Regions from separate parts of the Sphaerisporangium siamense genome, predicted to be linked through region 1. Evidence: riboswitches for the same ligand, from Rfam matches in the RefSeq annotation. Region 1 holds a riboswitch; each other region holds the start of a gene.
The links. Region 1 has a riboswitch for cobalamin ahead of BJ982_RS04530 ((2Fe-2S) ferredoxin domain-containing protein). Riboswitches for the same ligand answer to the same signal wherever they lie in the genome.

Region 1 (4,177 bases):
AGGGCGGGCTTGGCCCGCTCGCGGTAGGTGAGCGTCACCGCGTCGAAGGTCACCGCCGGCGGCCCGGCGCGCTCGAGGACACGCGTTCCCTGAGGTTGTACCGGGGCGTCCAGCACCTCGAAGACCGCGGTCAGCGAGGGAACCGCGTTGTAGCTGGAGTGGTAGGCCGACTCCAGTTCACGTAGCGGCCGGAAGCACTCGGCGGTGAGCATGAGGATCAGCAGCAGCTCGGTCACGGTCAGCTCACCCGCGACCAGTCGCATCGCGCCGACGCCCAGTGCCACAGCCGTGCCCAGCCCGATGACGAAGGCCACCCCTCCCAGGTAGAGCACGACGATGGCCATCAGCCGGATGGAGTCACGGCAGAACGTCTCCGCCAGCCTCGCGAGCTCGGCGCCGCGCCGGCCGCTGGCGTTGAACGCCTTGAGCGTCGCCATGCCCTGCAGGGCGTCGAGGTTCTCGGCGTACAGACCTTTGTAGCCGCGGAACCAGGCGTCGTTGCGCTCCTTGAGCACCCGATCCGAGACCAGGGGCAGCACCGGCATCAGCGCCGCGCACGCCAGCACGACCACACCGATGACCGGGTCGAGCACGAACAGGAACGCGGTCACTCCGACGGCGCCGACCAGGGCCGCGACCATCTGCGGCAGGAATCTGCCGACATAGGCGTCCACGGTCTCGATCCCGTCGACCAGTGAGCTCTGCGTCGATCCGGTCCGCCCGCGTTGCGCCCAGCCGGGCCCGAGCATCAGCAGCTTGGCGGTCAGCCGCCGCCGCAGTTCCTTCTTGATCCGAGCCGATGTCCGCAGCGCGACGCCTTCCCGTACCGCGAGCGCCAAGCTGCGCACGAGTTGCAGGGCGACGATCCCGGCGACGGGCCAGACGATCGAGGCCGCGTCCTGGCCCGAGAAGATCCTGGCCAGGGATTGGGCGATCAGCACACCCTGGCCGACGTAGGTCGCGGTGATGGCCAGCAACAGGCCGACCAGCCCGGCCAGGCGTCGGCGCACGGACGGTGACAGGCGCAGCAGTCGGGCGATCACCGCTCCTCCTTGAGCTCGAAGACGAGCTGGGCGCGGGGTACGGCGCGCACGCCGTACCCCCGGGAGATCCGCTCGACGGTCAGCACCTCCTCTTGTGGACCGCAGGCCGGAATCGGGCCACTGTCCGTGCGGGAGAGCCGGTCGCGGTACGCGGCGGCCCGGTTGAGGTCGTGCGGCGCGGCCGGCGTGCTGATGCCCAGCGCACGCACCAGAAGAGGGATCTCCGGTTGGTGGCGCTGCCGATCAGGTGGTAGGCCGGCGCGCCGGCCGCGCCGCTTGGGGGCGCGGCCCGAACCCCGCACCTTGCCGGGACCAGCGAAGACACCAACAGGGCGAGCACCCCTCATGAGCCCGAACTCCTTGCAAGAGATTCACAGGCGGGAGGCATTCGCAAAATAGGCACGACTTCCCGGCGTGGTCAAGACCACACGCCAGGTGGCCCCGTGCTCCACCGCGGCCGGACGTGCCCTATGACTACGCCGCCCTGGAGCCGGATCACCGGGAGACCCGGAGCCGCGCCGAGCACCCCGCGGCCTACGCTCGATGGCCCGGTGAGCGGACACGGAATATCCGTGCCTTTGCGGGTGGTGCGGCTTGTGCGACCATGGGCGCGAAGGCGACGGCGGAACGAGGAAGCCGGTGTGAATCCGGCGCGGTCCCGCCACTGTGATCGGCGAGCGGACCCCGACAACGCCACTGCCCCGAGGGGTGGGAAGGCCGGGGCGAGCTTCGACCCGAGAGCCAGGAGACTCACGCGGTCGCCTCCTCACGGAATTGGGGCGGATCTCCCCAAGAGAGGAACGGTGATCGCCGTGCCGCATGTCCGGCATGTCCCTTTCGTTTATCCGCGCTGGTGCAAAAGCGGGCGTCCCCGTGTCGGGTTTGCCCGCCATCGAGGTACGGCGGCGGTCCGATCCTCACGGACCCTTGTACTCCGGCCAGATCCCCTGCCGTGGCCAGGCCCCGATGCGCTCGACCGCACCGGTAGAGGGTGCGGGCGCGCATGACGAGAATCGCCATCTGCCGGGGCTGCTGCTGCGGCACCGCGCGCAGGGTCCCCGGCCTTGACCACGACGCGCAGGTCGCGCGCCTGGCAGAGGTCGCCGAGGTGCGCGTCACCGACTGCCTGGACGTCTGCGACCAGGCGAACGTCATCGTGGTACAGCCCTCACCCGCGGGGCGGCAGGCGGGCGGGCGGCCGGTGTGGCTGGGCCTGGCCAACCAGCCGGAGGCGGCCGACGACATCGCCGCCTGGATCCGCGCCGGCGGTCCCGGCCTCGCCGATCTTCCTGGCATCCTCACCCTCCACGTCACGGCCCCGCCGCGGCGTATCCGCACCGCCGGCGTTGTGAGCGACTCAGGACATGCCGATCACGCGTCATGAGCGGCGCGGTGGTCGCCCTCGGCGCGCCCGGCGAGGTGCTCGCCCCGGCGCCGCTCGCCGAGGTCCATCGCGTTGAAGCCGAGGTGATCACACACCCGTTAACGGGAACTCCACAGGTGACTCTGATAACCCGCGGCCAGCCGCATCCGAGGAGTGATCCACCGGCCTGAACCTTTCTTTGGCCGGCGATGCCGGAACGAATGCACTTACCGCGTTCCGGCGTATTTCCCATGCACTCCAGTCCCTAATTCCACACAAATCCACCGAAACCAGAAAATGGAGTTATAAGCCATGGGTTCTCTTCGGCCGGCCTCGCCGGAATCGATCACCGCCGCCCTCGCGGACGTTGCTTCGGTCGGCTCGTTCTTCCGGATCGCCGTGTCGGGTGACGGCGCCGGATGGCATCCGATCGAGGAGGACTACGCCCGCGGCGTATCCGACCTGGTCACCAGTGTCGCCACCCGCTATGGCGCCAAGGAACCGCGAATCGGCGCCTCCATCATGCAGCTCGGGCACGCGGCCCGATTGTGGTCGCCCATGCTCGCGTGCGCCCTCGTCCACGGCGTCGTGCCCGACCTGACCCGCCTGCACCGAGCCGACGACGGGCCGGCCCTGCGGCTACCGGCCTCCTCCGGCTGGCATGTCGACGCGAACGCCCAGCTCACCCGAATTCTCTATCGATCGGTGGTGGTCACGCACCTGGAGGCGCTCGCCGCCGGGTTGCGCGTCAAGGTCGCGCCGCGCCTCCTGTACGGCAACGCGGCGTCCGCGCTGGCCGAGGCGGGCCGAGCCGTCCTCGCCGCGCGCCCGGACCTCGCCGGCCCGACGTACCGTCTCACGACGGACCTTCTCGGCATCGGGCGGCTGGCCGGGCTCGGCGACGTCACAGGCCCAGATCTGACGTTCCGGCGCAGAAGCTGCTGCCTTTATTACCGGGTCCCCGGCGGAGTCAAGTGCGACGACTGCTCTCTGGACGGAAAACACCGCCGATGAACCGGACCGCGTTCGGCATTGAGTTTCGCGCCGCGCCATGCATAAACTCGATGCAAGGAGTTCGCAGTTGCATAATGGTCGCAATAAGGGCGGCCATATGCCGAGCCGAAGGAGGACGCACATGGCGCACCACGGTTTCGTCGAGCCCGAAGACCCTCAGTCGGGCGTCAGGTCCCACACGCCGGCGGTGGACTCGCCGTTCGAGTGGCGTGAGGAAGCCGACAGCGAGTGACCAGAAGGCGGGTGGGCCGCCGGTTCGGCGGCCCACCCGCCGCGTACCGGCATCCGGGCCGATCCAGGCGTCCTTCCAGAGGGAGGAGCGATCACATGAGGAACCCGATGGCCGAGCCGGAAACACCGGCCGGCCCGGCCGCGGCGGACGAGGCCGAGGGCATGGAAGAGGTGGCCGCCCGTCTCGGCACGGAGGGTGGGCTGGGCCTCATCCGGCGCCTCACCAGGGATCACCCCCGCCTGGACCTCGTCGCGACCTGTGTCTCCTACAGCGCCCGCCTTTCCACCCCTCCCGGATCGGCCGCCGTCATCGACACCGTCACCGGCGGAGCCGCGTTGGCGGATCCGGCCCGTGCCCGGTACGCGGCCATCGGAGAGGCCGTGGAGCGGTACTGCGGCAACGCCGTCCCCGCCGAACTGCCGACCGGCTCCTACGAGCGCCTTGCCCGCGAGGGCCGGCCGGTCGCGGACCCGCGGACATTCGCGCTCTACTCCCGCGCCCAGCACGCCCAACGGGGGTTCCCGT
Region 2 (4,177 bases), 6.2 Mb from region 1:
TCCAGCGCCGGCCACAGCCAGGTCAGGGTGGTCGCGGTCGACTCCGCCGCCGCGCCGTACACGCTGACGACGTCGTCGCGGATCTGCCGCTCGCCCTCGCCCCGCTCCCGCCGGGCGTGGCAGAGGGCGGACAGCACGTCGCCGCCGGGCCGCGGGTGGCGCCGCCGGATCATGGGCAGCACGACCTCGTCGATCGTCTCGATGGCCTCCTGGTAGGCCCGGTCGCCGGGCAGCCGCATCGAGTACGACAGGGAGGGCAGGAACATGCGGAGCGCGACCGCGCGCGCGGCCTTGTCGTAGGCGGGGGACAGGCGGCGCCCGTCCTCGGGCGAGAGCCGCCCGCCGAACAGCACCTTGATCACGGTCTGGTTGACGAGGTCGGCCAGTTCCTCGCCCGCGTCGAACGCCCGTCCCGAGGCGGCGTGGACCTCCAGTTCGCCGACCCGCTCGTCGATGGCACGTGCCATCTCCTCGCCCAGGGAGCCGACCTTCCTGGCGGTCAGGAGCGGCTGGAGGATGCCGCGGCTCGCCTCCCAGGCGGCGCCGTCGTCGAGGATGCTCGCGCCGAGCAACCGCCGCAGGGGACGCCAGAACATCCCCTGGCGCTGGTAGTTCTCCCAGTTGCCACGCAGCACGTGCTGGACGTGGTCGGGGTGGCTGACCAGGTAGACGGGCGTGGATCCCGCCGGGAGACGGACGATCGTCCCGCGGGAACGTCTGGCGAGCGCCGCCAGCGTGTTCACGGGGTCGCGCACGATCTGAGGGAAGAGCCGGTGGAGGGGGACGGTTCGGGCATGCCGGGGGGAAGCGGCGACCGACATCGTGGGGTGCTCCAAGGGTGTGCTGCGGGCCGTGCCGCGTTCGCGTCATGCGTGAAAGGCCGTGAAAGGCCGTGACCGGTTGTGCCGCACGAGGCGGGCGCCCGGAACCGGCGGGGAGGTCCGGCTCCGGGGCCTCCTATCGAGCGCCGCTCACCGCATACCGCGAACGCGACAATTGGTAATTTCGTGCGGCAAAATGCCACATGATCAATGAAGTATCACGATCGCGGACCGCGATCAAGGTTTCGGTCAATAACCACTTAGACCGCCGAAAATGGCCTTTTCCGTACAGTCCGGAATCCAGGGGCGCGATACCCGACGCCGGACACCCCGCGTGGCTGGGCTAGTCTCGCTCCGATCGGTCGGACACCCGGGGAGCTGAGCGTCGTGGAACCAGTGTCGGTGGGTCTCATCGGAGCCGGGCCCTGGGCGGAGGCCGTACACGCCCCCATGCTCGCCGCCGGGCCGCACACGCGGCTCGCCGGGGTGTGGGCGCGCAGGCCCGAGGCCGCCGCCCGCCTCGGGGCCCCGGTGTACGAGCGGGTCGAGGAGCTGTTCGAGGTCTGCGAGGCCGTCGCCTTCTGCGTCCCGCCCGCCGTGCAGGCCGAGCTCGGCCTCCTCGCCGCCAAGGCCGGCAAGGCCCTGCTGCTGGAGAAGCCGCTCGCCGCCGACCTCGACGCCGCGCGCCGCCTGGCCGACGCCGTGGGCGAGGCCGGCGTCGCCTCCCAGATGGTGCTGACCTTCCGGTACGCCCCCGCGACCAAGGACTTCCTGCGGCGGGTCTCCGAGATCGACCCCTTCGGCGGGCACGCCGTGAACGTCTCCGGCGCCCTGCACGAGATCGACTCCCCGTGGCGGCGCGAGCGCGGCGCGATCCTCGACGTCGGCCCGCACGTGATCGACCTGCTGGACGCCGCGCTCGGGCCCGTCATCGGCGTGCGCGCCCACGGCGACCCGCTCGCCTGGACGGGCCTGCTGCTGGAGCACGAGACCGGCGCGGTCAGCGAGGCGTCGCTGTCCATGGCCGCGCACGGCGAGGACGGCGTCTCCCGCGTCGCCGTCTACGGCCACCGGGGCGGCGCCACGCTGACCGGGGACGCCCTCGGCCCGGAGGTCTTCCCCGCCATGGCCGCCGAGTTCGCCGCCACCGTGCGCGCCGGCGGCGGCCACCCGCTGGACGCCCGCCACGGGCTCCGCCTCCAGGAGATCATCGCCGCGGCCGAGGCCCAGCTCGCCTGACCCGCGGTGGTACGCCCGTCACGACCTGGCGTATCCCCTCTGGCCGTTGGTTGATACGGTTCGTGTGACGCGTGGCGTGGAGCGAAGTCCGGTGTGATTCCGGCGCTGTCCCGCAACTGTGAGATCCCCCCGGATCGAGCCAGGTCGCCTCCACCCGCGCCGACGCCGTCAACCCTCGTGGAAAAGGGTGATCCGTCATGACCACGGGTCCTCGTTTCCCGGCAACAGGAGGAACCCACGTGAGGCCCGTACGCACGGTCCTGGCGTGCGCGTTGCTGGGTACGCTGACGCTGGCCGCGTGCGGCCGGACCGACGCCCCCTCAGCCACCAGCGCAGTCACCAGTACGACCCCCGCCCCATCCGCCGGCGCCGCCGGCTTCCCCGTCACCGTCCAGGCCGGCAACGGCCCGGTGACGATCGCCGCCAGGCCCACGAAGATCATCTCCCTGTCGGCCAGCCACACCGAGACGCTGTTCGCGATCGGCGCGGGGCCGCAGGTCGTCGCCGTGGACGACCAGTCCAACCAACCGGCCGAGGCGCCGAGGACCGACCTGTCCGGCTTCAAGCCCAACGTCGAGGCCATCGTCGCCAAGCGCCCCGACCTGGTCGTCCTGTCCAACGACATCGACGGCGTCGTCGGCGCGCTCACCAAGCTCGGCGTCCCGGTGCTGCTGGAGCCCGCCGCCACCAAGTTCGACGAGGTCTACGACGAGATCGCCGACCTCGGGGCCGCCACCGGCAACGCCGCCAAGGCCACCGAGCTCGCCCAGGGGATGAAGGGCCGGATCGACGCGATCGCCGCCGCCGCGCCCAAGGACAAGAAGCTGAGCTACTACCACGAGCTGGACAGCACCCCCTACTCGGTGACCTCCAGCACCTTCCTCGGCCAGGTCTACGGCCTGTTCGGCCTGACCAACATCGCCGACAAGGCCCCCGACCCCGCCGGCGGCTACCCCAAGCTCTCCAGCGAGTTCGTCGTCAAGGCCGACCCCGACCTGATCTTCCTGGGCGACACCAAGTGCTGCGGCCAGTCCAGGGAGACCCTCGCCAAGAGGCCCGGCTGGGCCGGCCTGTCCGCCATCAAGAACGACCGGGTCGTCCCCCTCGACGACGACATCGCCTCCCGCTGGGGGCCGCGCGTGGTCGACCTGGTCAAGGTCGTGGGCGAGGCCGTCCAGAAGGCCGCGGGCTGAGACCGGCGGCCATGGCGACGGCGTCTCCGGCGCGCGCACGGCCGGCGGCGCTCGCGGTGGCGCTGGTCGTGCTCGCGATCTGCCTGCTCGCGGGACTGACGATCGGGGCGGTCGGCATCCCCGCCAAGGGCATGCTGCTCGAACTCCTCGACCGGCTGCCGTTCGTCTCGGTGGACTCGGGCCTGTCGCCGGTCGAGAAGGGCCTGCTCTTCGAGCTGCGCATGCCCCGGGTCGTGCTGGCCGCCGTCGTCGGCGGCCTGCTCGCCATGTCCGGCGCCGGCTACCAGGGCGTGTTCCGCAACCCCCTCGCCGACCCTTATCTGCTCGGCGCCGCCGCGGGCGCCGGCTTCACCGCCACGCTGATGATCGTCCTGGTCCAGGTGCAGGGCCTGGTGCCGATCGCCGCGTTCGGCGGGGCGATCGGCGGGGTGCTGCTGGCGTACGCGCTCGGCAGCACGGCCGGGCGCGGCGGCGGCACGGCCACGCTCGTGCTCGCCGGGGTCGCGGTCTCCTCCTTCCTCGCCGCGCTGCAGGCGTTCGTCCAGCAGATCCGCGTCGAGCAGCTCCAGAAGATCTACTCGTGGATACTCGGCGGCGTCGCGGGCGACTGGTCGCAGGTCCGGCTGGTCGCCCCCTACGCGGTGGTGTCGGCGGTCGTCCTGCTGGCCCACGGCCGCCTGCTCGACGTCATGTCGGTGGGCGACGACGAGGCCGTCAGCCTCGGCGTGGACGCCGCGCGGGTCCGTCTCGTCGTCCTGTGCGCCGCCTCCCTGGCCACGGCCTCGGCGGTCGCGGTCAGCGGCCTCATCGGGTTCGTCGGCGTGGTCGTCCCGCACGCCGTGCGGCGGCTCGCCGGCGGGTCCTACCGCGTGGTGCTCCCGCTGTCGCTGCTCGGCGGCGCCGCGTTCATGGTGCTCGCCGACC
Region 3 (4,177 bases), 920 kb from region 1:
GGAGCTCGTGCGGTCGGAGCTGGCGCTGGTGACCGGCGGTGGCGCCGGCCGCCTGGGCGTGCTGACGCCGGACGCCCGGCACGGGGAGGTCGCGGCCCTGCTGCCGGAGGCGGCGTCCGCGCTGACCGCCGAGGCGCTGGACGCGCCGTCGGTGGTGCTGACCGTGACCCAGGCGAAGGGGCTGGAGTTCGACGCGGTGATCGTGGTCGCGCCCGACGAGATTCTGGCGCAGGGGCCCAAGGGCGGGCAGGACCTGTACGTGGCGATCACCCGGGCCACCCGGCGGCTCACGGTGGTCCATGAGAACGGGCTGCCGCCCGTGCTCGCGCGCCTGCGTGATTGATGGGGGTTTCAGGGGACTTGTTGATGAACATCACGTTCGTCTACGACCGTGGCTGCAGATGTCCCGGGACGGGTCAGCCCACGGGATGAGTCGCTTCGGCCTCAGGACGGATGCCGGGCGCTTTCCGCAGCGGGGAGGCTGGAAAAGGATCGGCCGGCGCGCCGGATCCGCAATGCGCACGCCATCTGAAACTCCACGGGGACAGCAGGAGGCTCAATGAACAACGCGGCCCGGCCGGCGCGATGGTTCGGCGGAGTGGCAATCGCCCTCGCCGGCGCCCTTCTCGTCGCGTCATGCGGGGGAGGTGGCAACGCGACCACCACCGGGGCACAGAGCAGCGCGACGGCCCAAGCCTCACAACAGGCCCAGACACCGTCGACCGGCGCCCACGGCGGGCACGGCGGCACCTTCTCCGCACCGCCCGCGGCTCCCTTACGCGAGTCCGAGCGCTTCGTCGAGGTCAAGCTGGCCGAGCCCTACAAGCCCGCGGCGCCGAACGGCGGGACCGACGAGTACCGCTGCTTCATCGTCGACCCCGGCCTCACCGAGCAGGCGTTCCTGACCGGCAGCCAGTTCTTCCCGCAGAACACCTCGCTCGTCCACCACGCGATCATCTTCCGCGTCGACCCCGACAAGGTGCAGCAGGCCCAGGACCTCGACGCGAAGACGCCGGGCGAGGGCTGGACCTGCTTCGGCAACTCGGGCGTCGACGGCGGCGGTTGGGTGGGCCACTGGGCGCCCGGCGCGAACGAGACGCTGCTCAAGCAGAAGGTCGGCTATCCGCTCCAGCCCGGCAGCAAGCTCGTCATGCAGATCCACTACAACCTGCTCGCCTCGGGCGGCAAGGCCGACCAGAGCGACCAGTCGAGCATGCGGCTACGGCTCACCGATGGCAAGGCCGAGCTCAAGCCGCTGGCCACCGGGTTGCTTCAGGCCCCGATCGAGCTGCCCTGCACGAGCCAGGAGTCCGGTCCCCTCTGCGACCGTGACACCGCCGTCAAGGACGTCGTGAGCCGCTTCGGCACGGACTCGGGCGAGAACGTCGCCCAGCTCGCGCAGTACTGCGGCCAGGGCAAACCGCTCACCCCCGGGCCTACCCAGCACTGCGACAGCAAGTTCGAAGGCAAGGCGACGATCTACGCCACCGCGGGGCACATGCACCTGCTCGGACGCGCGATCAAGGTCGAGATGAACCCGGGCACGCCCAAGGCGAAGACGCTGCTGGACATCCCGTCCTACGACTTCGACGACCAGCAGATCCGCCCGTTGCCCGAGCCCGTCACCGTCAAGCCCGGCGACAACCTCCGCGTGACCTGCACCCACGACGCCGGCCTGCGCAAGACCCTGCCCGCGCTCCAGGGCCTGCCCGCGCGGTACGTGGTGTGGGGCGAGGGCACGAGCGACGAGATGTGCCTCGGCCTGCTCGTCATGTCCCCCGAGGGCCGGCAGCGGGCGGGCGCGGGCGGCTGAGCCACGCCCGGCCCACCACCGGGGTGCCGCCGTCCGCTTCCAGGACGCCGGCACCCCGGCGCGTGCGTTCGCGCGGCCGCCGGTCGCGCGGCACCGGCGCGTTCGCCGGAACCCTCACCACCGTCCCCGCCATCGGCGGCCGGCGTGACCGCTCCCGTTCAGGTGAGCGCCATGCCGTCGTCCGGACAGGCGATTGCGACGCCCCCGGCGATACGGCGGCGGCAGGTGATCGTTTATGGTTTTCCACGGAGAGTCGTAGTGAGGTGCCTCGCCTCGGCGGGGAGAATCGGGAAGCCGGTGTGATTCCGGCACGGGCCCGCCGCGGTGACCGGGGAGCCACCACCCACGCGCGAGTGCGCGGCCACTGGCCCGGAAGGGCTGGGAAGGCGGGTGGCGGGCGTCGATCCGGGAGTCCGAAGACCGGCCTCGCGCCCACCGCCCCGGGTATGGGGCACGCGCAGCGGGAGCCTGCCCATGGACAACCGGTTCTACGACGTCATCCACCGCCGCCGGGACGTGCGCGGCCAGTTCACCGGCGCGCCGATCCCCGATCGGGTGCTGCACCGCGTCCTGTCCGCGGCGCACGCCGCGCCGAGCGTCGGTCTGTCCCAGCCGTGGGACTTCATCGTCGTGCGGGACGACGCGGTCCGCGCGGCCTTCCACGAGCACGTGACGGCCGAGCGTGAGACCTTCGCCGCGACGCTCGACGCCGCGGCGGCGGAGCGGTTCGCCCGGATCAAGATCGAGGGCGTGCTGGAGTCGACGCTGTCGATCGTCGTCACCTACGACCCCGGGCGCGGCGCGCCCGCCGTGCTGGGCCGGCACGCCATCGCCGACACGGGCCTGTACTCGGTGTGCCTGGCCATCCAGAACCTGTGGCTGGCCGCGACCGCCGAGGGCCTCGGCGTCGGCTGGGTGTCGTTCTACCGCGAGCCGTTCGTCGCCGGGCTGCTCGGCGTGCCCGCGGGCATCCGCCCGGTGGCCTGGCTCTGCGTCGGCCCCGTGACCCACCTGGAGGCCGCGCCGGACCTGGAACGGCACGGCTGGCGGCACCGGCGCCCGCTGCGGAAGGCCGTCCACCACGACCGGTGGTGACCGATCACGAGATCGCGATCGAGATCGGCCTTCCGCCGCTCAGCAGGGCGCCGAGGTGGGTCGCCTCGGTTTCGAGCGCGGCGGTGTCCGGCTTCGGGGCGCCCGGGAACAGGGACACGGAGAGCGCCCCCTCGTCGTTCTCCCACACCCCGGTCACCGTGCCGGCGTGGACGAGGACGGGCGAGATCCATCCCGCGGTCCTGCTGACGTCCTTGCGGTGCGCGGCCGGGACCACGCGGGTGTCGTCGGTGCCGACGCCGAGGACGTACTGGTCGAAGGCGGGCAGGAGGCGGAGCATGTCGGTGGGCGCGGCCGAGGCGAGGGAGCCGGCGTCCTCGGTGCGTACCCACAGCCGCTCGCCCTCGACGTCGACCTCGGTGAGTATGTCGCCGAGGTCGGCGAACCACCGGCGCACGGTCGTCTTCTTGAGCGCGCCGCGCACCAGCCAGCGGTTGAAGGCGTCCGGCCCGGCCGGGCCGTACGCCGACAGGTAGGCGGGGATGGCGACCCGGGCGGCGGCGTCGGGCTCGGGCAGCCCCGGCCAGCCGGGAAGGTAGGTCGCGGGGTTGGTGAAGGTGACCCGGCCGTCGTCGCCGTCGCCGTTGCACAGGTCGCCGAGCCAGGCCAGCGGCTTCAGAACCGTGCCCCAGCCGGACCGCACGGCCTCGGAGATCGTGGCGTCCCTGGTCCGCCTCTCGACGGCCGCGACCAGTTCCTCGCGGGTGAGCACGGCGCCGTCCAGCTCGGCGCGGACGGCGTCGGCGAGCCGCGCCATGCGCGGCGCGTCCAGGAAGGACCGCTGCCAGGCGCCCTTCTCCCAGGTGCGGGCCGAGGCCAGCAGCGACAGGAAGGCGGGCGCGTCACGGGTGGACAGGGCGTGCAGGGTGCCGCGCATGGCCCAGGTGCGCATCAGCGCCTTGGCGGCGATCCCGCGCTGGACGGCGTCCTTCGCCGGCGCGGGCGAGCGCACCGCCACCGCGAGTTCGGCGTAGGACCTCACCTGGCTCTGGACCCCGCACAACCGGCGGACGACCTGCTCGGTGGAGACGGACGCCGGGCGGTCCAGGAACTGCCGCCGCATGCGCCAGGCGAGAACGGCGTCCCAGGTCAGCTTCATCGTCGGTCCCCCAGGTTTCGCGTGCCGGCGCCGCCCGCAGCCGAGAATACCGGCATGAAACCCTCCGACCAGGGCGCTCACCGTCCCCTCTCACGCGAAAAGGCCGCTCCCGGTCACCCGGGAGCGGCCCTTCACGTCCTGCCGGCTAGCGG
Region 4 (4,177 bases), 4.1 Mb from region 1:
GCTCCGGTCCCGCGCCGGGCCGTCGCGGTGCCGTCCGCAGCGGGCGCAGGAGCCCCGGGCGCGCCGCTGCCAGGACAGCACCGTGAACGTCACGAGGTAGCCGCCGATCAGGCACAGGGCCTGGTTCAGCAGCGACCAGTCCAGGACGGCGGCGTAGTCCACGCCCCTCGGCCGGCCGAAGGGGGCGCCCAGGATCAGCATCGGCGCGTACCCGGTGAGCGCGAGGACGTCCACGGTCGGCACGCCCACGAGCAGGACCGCCGCCACCGTCCCGCCGAAGGCGAGCAGGACGGCCCGCGCCGGGCGGGGCGGCGTCTCCGCGTGGCGGCCCGCCATGGCCAGGGCGGCGACGGCGGTGACGAGCAGGACGGTCGCGAAGAGCGGCGCCCCGGCCGGGGCGGGCAGGGACCGCAGCAGCGGCGGGGAGTCCTCCGCGTGCCCCGGCCCGAAGGGGTAGCCCCTCCCGGAGATCGTCCAGAACAACGCCACCACGCCGTACGCGGCGGCCCACAGCGCCGCCGCGTACCCCGTCCATCCGGCCCACCCGGCCCTTCGGGGGGCGGGGGTGGCGGCCGGTATGGCGGCCGGTGTGGTGTGCGATCGGTTGTCGGACACGATGGCTCCCATTGCGATGAGCGAAAGACCAACGTGTTCACATTCGCCGCGCATCCCTGGCCGGCGACTCCCCCCGGATCGGGAACCGCCTCCCCCGTACGGGGGACCGCCTCTCCCGCGCGGCGAACGCCCCTTCGAAGCCCTGGTGACCGGGCTTCCCGAGCGCCGTGGGACACCGCCGCCGTACGGGCCCCGGGACGCGACCGGGCCCGATCCGTTCTCGTGCCGTGTGCCGGACCGCAGAAATGGGCATTTAGCCCGATATCGGGGGAAAGGGCGTGAACCATGCGTCGTCGCCAGGTCCTCGCGCTCGGCGCGGGGTTCGTCGCGATGGCCGCCGGGTGCGGCGGCGCCCCGGGTACGCGCGGCCTCGCGACCACGCGGGTCTCGATGGTGGTGCCGGGCCCGGCCGGCGGCGACGCCGACAGGGTCGCCCGGTCGCTCAAAGGGGTGGCCGAGCGCGAGTCGCTGGCCAGGGCCGTCCACGTCGAGACCAGGCCCCTCGCGTCCTGCCTGGCCGAGTTCACCCGGGCGCGCCGCGCCGACCAGGTCCTGATGGCCGAGCCCGAGCTGGTCGGCACGGTGCGCGCCGCCCGGCCGTCGGGCGCCTTCGCCGGCACGACCCCCGTGGCCCGGCTCTGCGGCGAGTGGGAGCTGATCGCCGTCCCCGCGTCCTCGCGCCTGGCCACGTTCGGCGCGTTCGCCGACGCCCTGCGCCGCGACCCCGGCCGGCTCGCCGTCGCGGGCAGGAACGAGGGCGGGGTGGACCACCTGCTGCTCGGCATGCTGGCCCAGAGCCTCGGCGTGGACGCGCGCCTGGTCCGGTACGCGGCCCATCCAAGCTGCGACGACGCCGTCGCCGCGCTCAACGGGGGCACGGCGGCCGCCGTCATCGCGGGGCAGGCCGCCGTGCGGGCACGGGTGCGCTCGGGAGAGCTGCGCGTGCTGGCGGTGTCCTCGCCCGAGCGCATCCCCGGCCTGGAGGCCCCGACACTGATGGAGTCCGACGTGCACCTGTACTGCGCGAACTGGCGCGGCCTGCTCGGGCCCGGCCGCCTCGCCGACGACGACCGCGCCGCACTGGCCCTGCTGTGCCGGGGCGTGGCCGAGTCGCCGCGCTGGCAGGCGCTGTGCGGGCGCAACGGCTGGACCCCCTTGTACCTGGACGGCGACGACTTCCGGCAGTGGCTCGGCGTGGAGTCGGCCCGGCTCGGCCGCGCGCTGGGGGAGCTGGGCGTGCGGGCCTGACCGCCCGGTGACGCTCCGTACCCCTGTGCAACACAACTTATAGGGGTTGTTGCGCGCTGCGCCACTAGATGTAGGATCCATGCTCGTCGCTGGTTCGCTTCGGCGAGGTGAGAGGGAAGCCGGTGTGACTCCGGCGCTGCCCCGCAGCGGTGAGCGGGAACGACCGCCGTCACAAGGCACTGGGCCGCACGGCCCGGGAAGCGACGGCCAGTAGGGGTGTGCCGTGCGCCCGCGAGCCCGAAGACCTGCCCGCGACGTCGTCCAGGCCCCGAGGGAGGGCCGCGAGACGAGGTCGTCCCGGCATGCCCCTGTGAGGGCCACCGGGCCATGTCTTCGTGCGCTCCTTCCTCGCGGCGACCCGTTCGCACGAAGGAGACAGCAGGTGACCGTGACCGATGCGGTGACTGACGCGGCGCGTGACGCCGAGCCGGGCCCGCGCCCGGCCTACCGGCGGGACGCGGCCGGCGAGCGACGGCGGCTCGCCATCCAGGAGGCCGCCGCCCGGGTCATCGCCGACCCGGAGAACTCCCGCCTCGCCGCCCGGCTGCTCGCCGAGGAGATCGCCGAGGAGGCCGCGGCGCACGGCGTGCGGACGTTCTCGGAGTCGGTCGCGGCCACGCACGCCGCGGGCCTGGTCCACGACCGCCTCGCCGCGTTCGTCCGGGACGACGCCGCCGCGCTGGACGCCCTCGTCGACCCGGAGGGGGACGGCCGCTTCGAGTACTTCGGGCTGCGCACCGTCTACGACCGCTACCTGCTGCGCCACCCCGTCACCCGGGGCGTCCTCGAAACCCCGCAGCACTTCTTCCTGCGCGTCGCCTGCGGCCTCGCGCGGACCGTCGCCGAGGCCGGCGAGCTGTACCGGCTGATCTCCACGCTGTCGTACCTGCCGAGCTCGCCCACGCTCTTCAACTCCGGCACCCGCAGGCCCCAGCTCTCCTCCTGCTTCCTGCTGGACTCCCCGCGCGACGAGCTGGACGGCATCTACGAGCGGTACGCCCAGGTGGCGCGCCTGTCGAAGTACGCGGGCGGCATCGGCATCGCCTGGACCAGGGTCCGCGCGCGCGGTTCGCTGATCCGGGGCACCAACGGGCTGTCCAACGGCATCGTCCCCTGGCTGCGCACGCTGGACGCCAGCGTCGCCGCCGTCAACCAGGGCGGGCGGCGCAAGGGCGCGGCCTGCGTCTACCTCGAACCGTGGCACGCCGACGTCGAGGAGTTCCTCGAACTGCGCGACAACACCGGCGAGGACGCCCGGCGCACCCACAACCTGAACCTGGCCAACTGGGTGCCCGACGAGTTCATGCGCAGGGTCGAGGCCGACGCCGAGTGGGCGCTGTTCGACCCCAAGGAGGTCCCCGAGCTCACCGACCTGTGGGGGGAGGCGTTCGAGGCCGCCTACCGCGAGGCCGAGGCCGCCGGACGGTACGTCCGCAAGGTGCCGGCCCGCGCCCTGTACGGCCGCATGATGCGCACGCTCGCCCAGACCGGCAACGGCTGGATGACCTTCAAGGACGCCGCCAACCGCGCCTCCAACCAGACGGCGCTGCCGGAGAACGTCATCCACCTGTCCAACCTCTGCACCGAGATCCTGGAGGTGACCAGCGACGCCGAGACCGCGGTGTGCAACCTCGGCTCGGTCAACCTGGCCGCCCACCTGACCGGCGGCGGCATCGACTGGGCCCGGCTGCGCGCCACGGTGGCGACCGCCGTCCGGTTCCTGGACAGGACCATCGACCTGGGCTACTACCCGACGCCCGAGGCCGAGGCCGCCAACCGGCGCTGGCGCCCGATCGGGCTCGGCGTGATGGGCCTGGCCGACGTGTTCTTCGCGCTGCGCCTGCCCTTCGACGCGCCCGAGGCGCTGGCCCTGTCCACGCGCGTCGCCGAGGAGATCGCGCTCGCCGCCTACCGCACGTCCTGCGACCTGGCCGAGGCCCACGGCGCCCACCCCTCCTACGGAGACACGCGGGCGGCGCGCGGGACGCTGCACCCGGACCACTACCCGGACGCCCGGCCCGTCCACCCGGGCGAGTGGGCGGCGCTGCGGGAGCGCGTCGCCGCCACCGGCCTGCGCAACTCGCTGATGATCGCGATCGCCCCGACGGCGACGATCGCCTCGATCGCCGGATGCTACGAGTGTGTCGAGCCGCAGGTGTCCAACGTCTTCAAGCGCGAGACCCTGTCGGGGGAGTTCCTTCAGGTCAACCGCTACCTGGTGCGTGACCTGCGGGAGCGCGGGCTGTGGACGCCGGAGGTCAGGGACGCGATCAAGCGGGCGGACGGCTCGGTCCAGGACATCGCGTCCATCCCC

Region 2: it holds a riboswitch for cobalamin, as region 1 does, so the genes downstream of both, BJ982_RS32735 (ABC transporter substrate-binding protein) here and BJ982_RS04530 ((2Fe-2S) ferredoxin domain-containing protein) in region 1, are expected to answer to the same signal.
Region 3: it holds a riboswitch for cobalamin, as region 1 does, so the genes downstream of both, bluB (5,6-dimethylbenzimidazole synthase) here and BJ982_RS04530 ((2Fe-2S) ferredoxin domain-containing protein) in region 1, are expected to answer to the same signal.
Region 4: it holds a riboswitch for cobalamin, as region 1 does, so the genes downstream of both, BJ982_RS23410 (ribonucleoside-diphosphate reductase subunit alpha) here and BJ982_RS04530 ((2Fe-2S) ferredoxin domain-containing protein) in region 1, are expected to answer to the same signal.

The regions. Positions count from the first base shown of each region.
Region 1 covers NZ_JACHND010000001.1:975,831-980,007, forward strand. Annotated here, with positions in the region: gene BJ982_RS04520 (ABC transporter ATP-binding protein/permease) at 1-1,043, opposite strand, end outside; gene BJ982_RS04525 (hypothetical protein) at 1,040-1,252, opposite strand; cobalamin riboswitch at 1,609-1,813, shown strand; gene BJ982_RS04530 ((2Fe-2S) ferredoxin domain-containing protein) at 2,047-2,427, shown strand; gene BJ982_RS04535 ((2Fe-2S)-binding protein) at 2,719-3,420, shown strand; gene BJ982_RS04540 (SagD/YcaO family ATP-dependent cyclodehydratase) at 3,748-4,177, shown strand, end outside.
Region 2 covers NZ_JACHND010000001.1:7,187,692-7,191,868, reverse strand. Annotated here, with positions in the region: gene BJ982_RS32745 (cytochrome P450) at 1-821, opposite strand, end outside; gene BJ982_RS32740 (Gfo/Idh/MocA family protein) at 1,224-2,060, shown strand; cobalamin riboswitch at 2,108-2,230, shown strand; gene BJ982_RS32735 (ABC transporter substrate-binding protein) at 2,300-3,253, shown strand; gene BJ982_RS32730 (FecCD family ABC transporter permease) at 3,265-4,177, shown strand, end outside.
Region 3 covers NZ_JACHND010000001.1:58,660-62,836, forward strand. Annotated here, with positions in the region: gene BJ982_RS00290 (HelD family protein) at 1-343, shown strand, start outside; gene BJ982_RS00295 (monooxygenase) at 560-1,813, shown strand; cobalamin riboswitch at 2,058-2,256, shown strand; gene bluB (5,6-dimethylbenzimidazole synthase) at 2,288-2,908, shown strand; gene BJ982_RS00305 (winged helix DNA-binding domain-containing protein) at 2,913-4,025, opposite strand; gene BJ982_RS00310 (glycosyl hydrolase family 18 protein) at 4,171-4,177, opposite strand, start outside.
Region 4 covers NZ_JACHND010000001.1:5,072,179-5,076,355, forward strand. Annotated here, with positions in the region: gene BJ982_RS23400 (hypothetical protein) at 1-615, opposite strand, end outside; gene BJ982_RS23405 (tripartite tricarboxylate transporter substrate-binding protein) at 901-1,863, shown strand; cobalamin riboswitch at 1,937-2,130, shown strand; gene BJ982_RS23410 (ribonucleoside-diphosphate reductase subunit alpha) at 2,246-4,177, shown strand, end outside.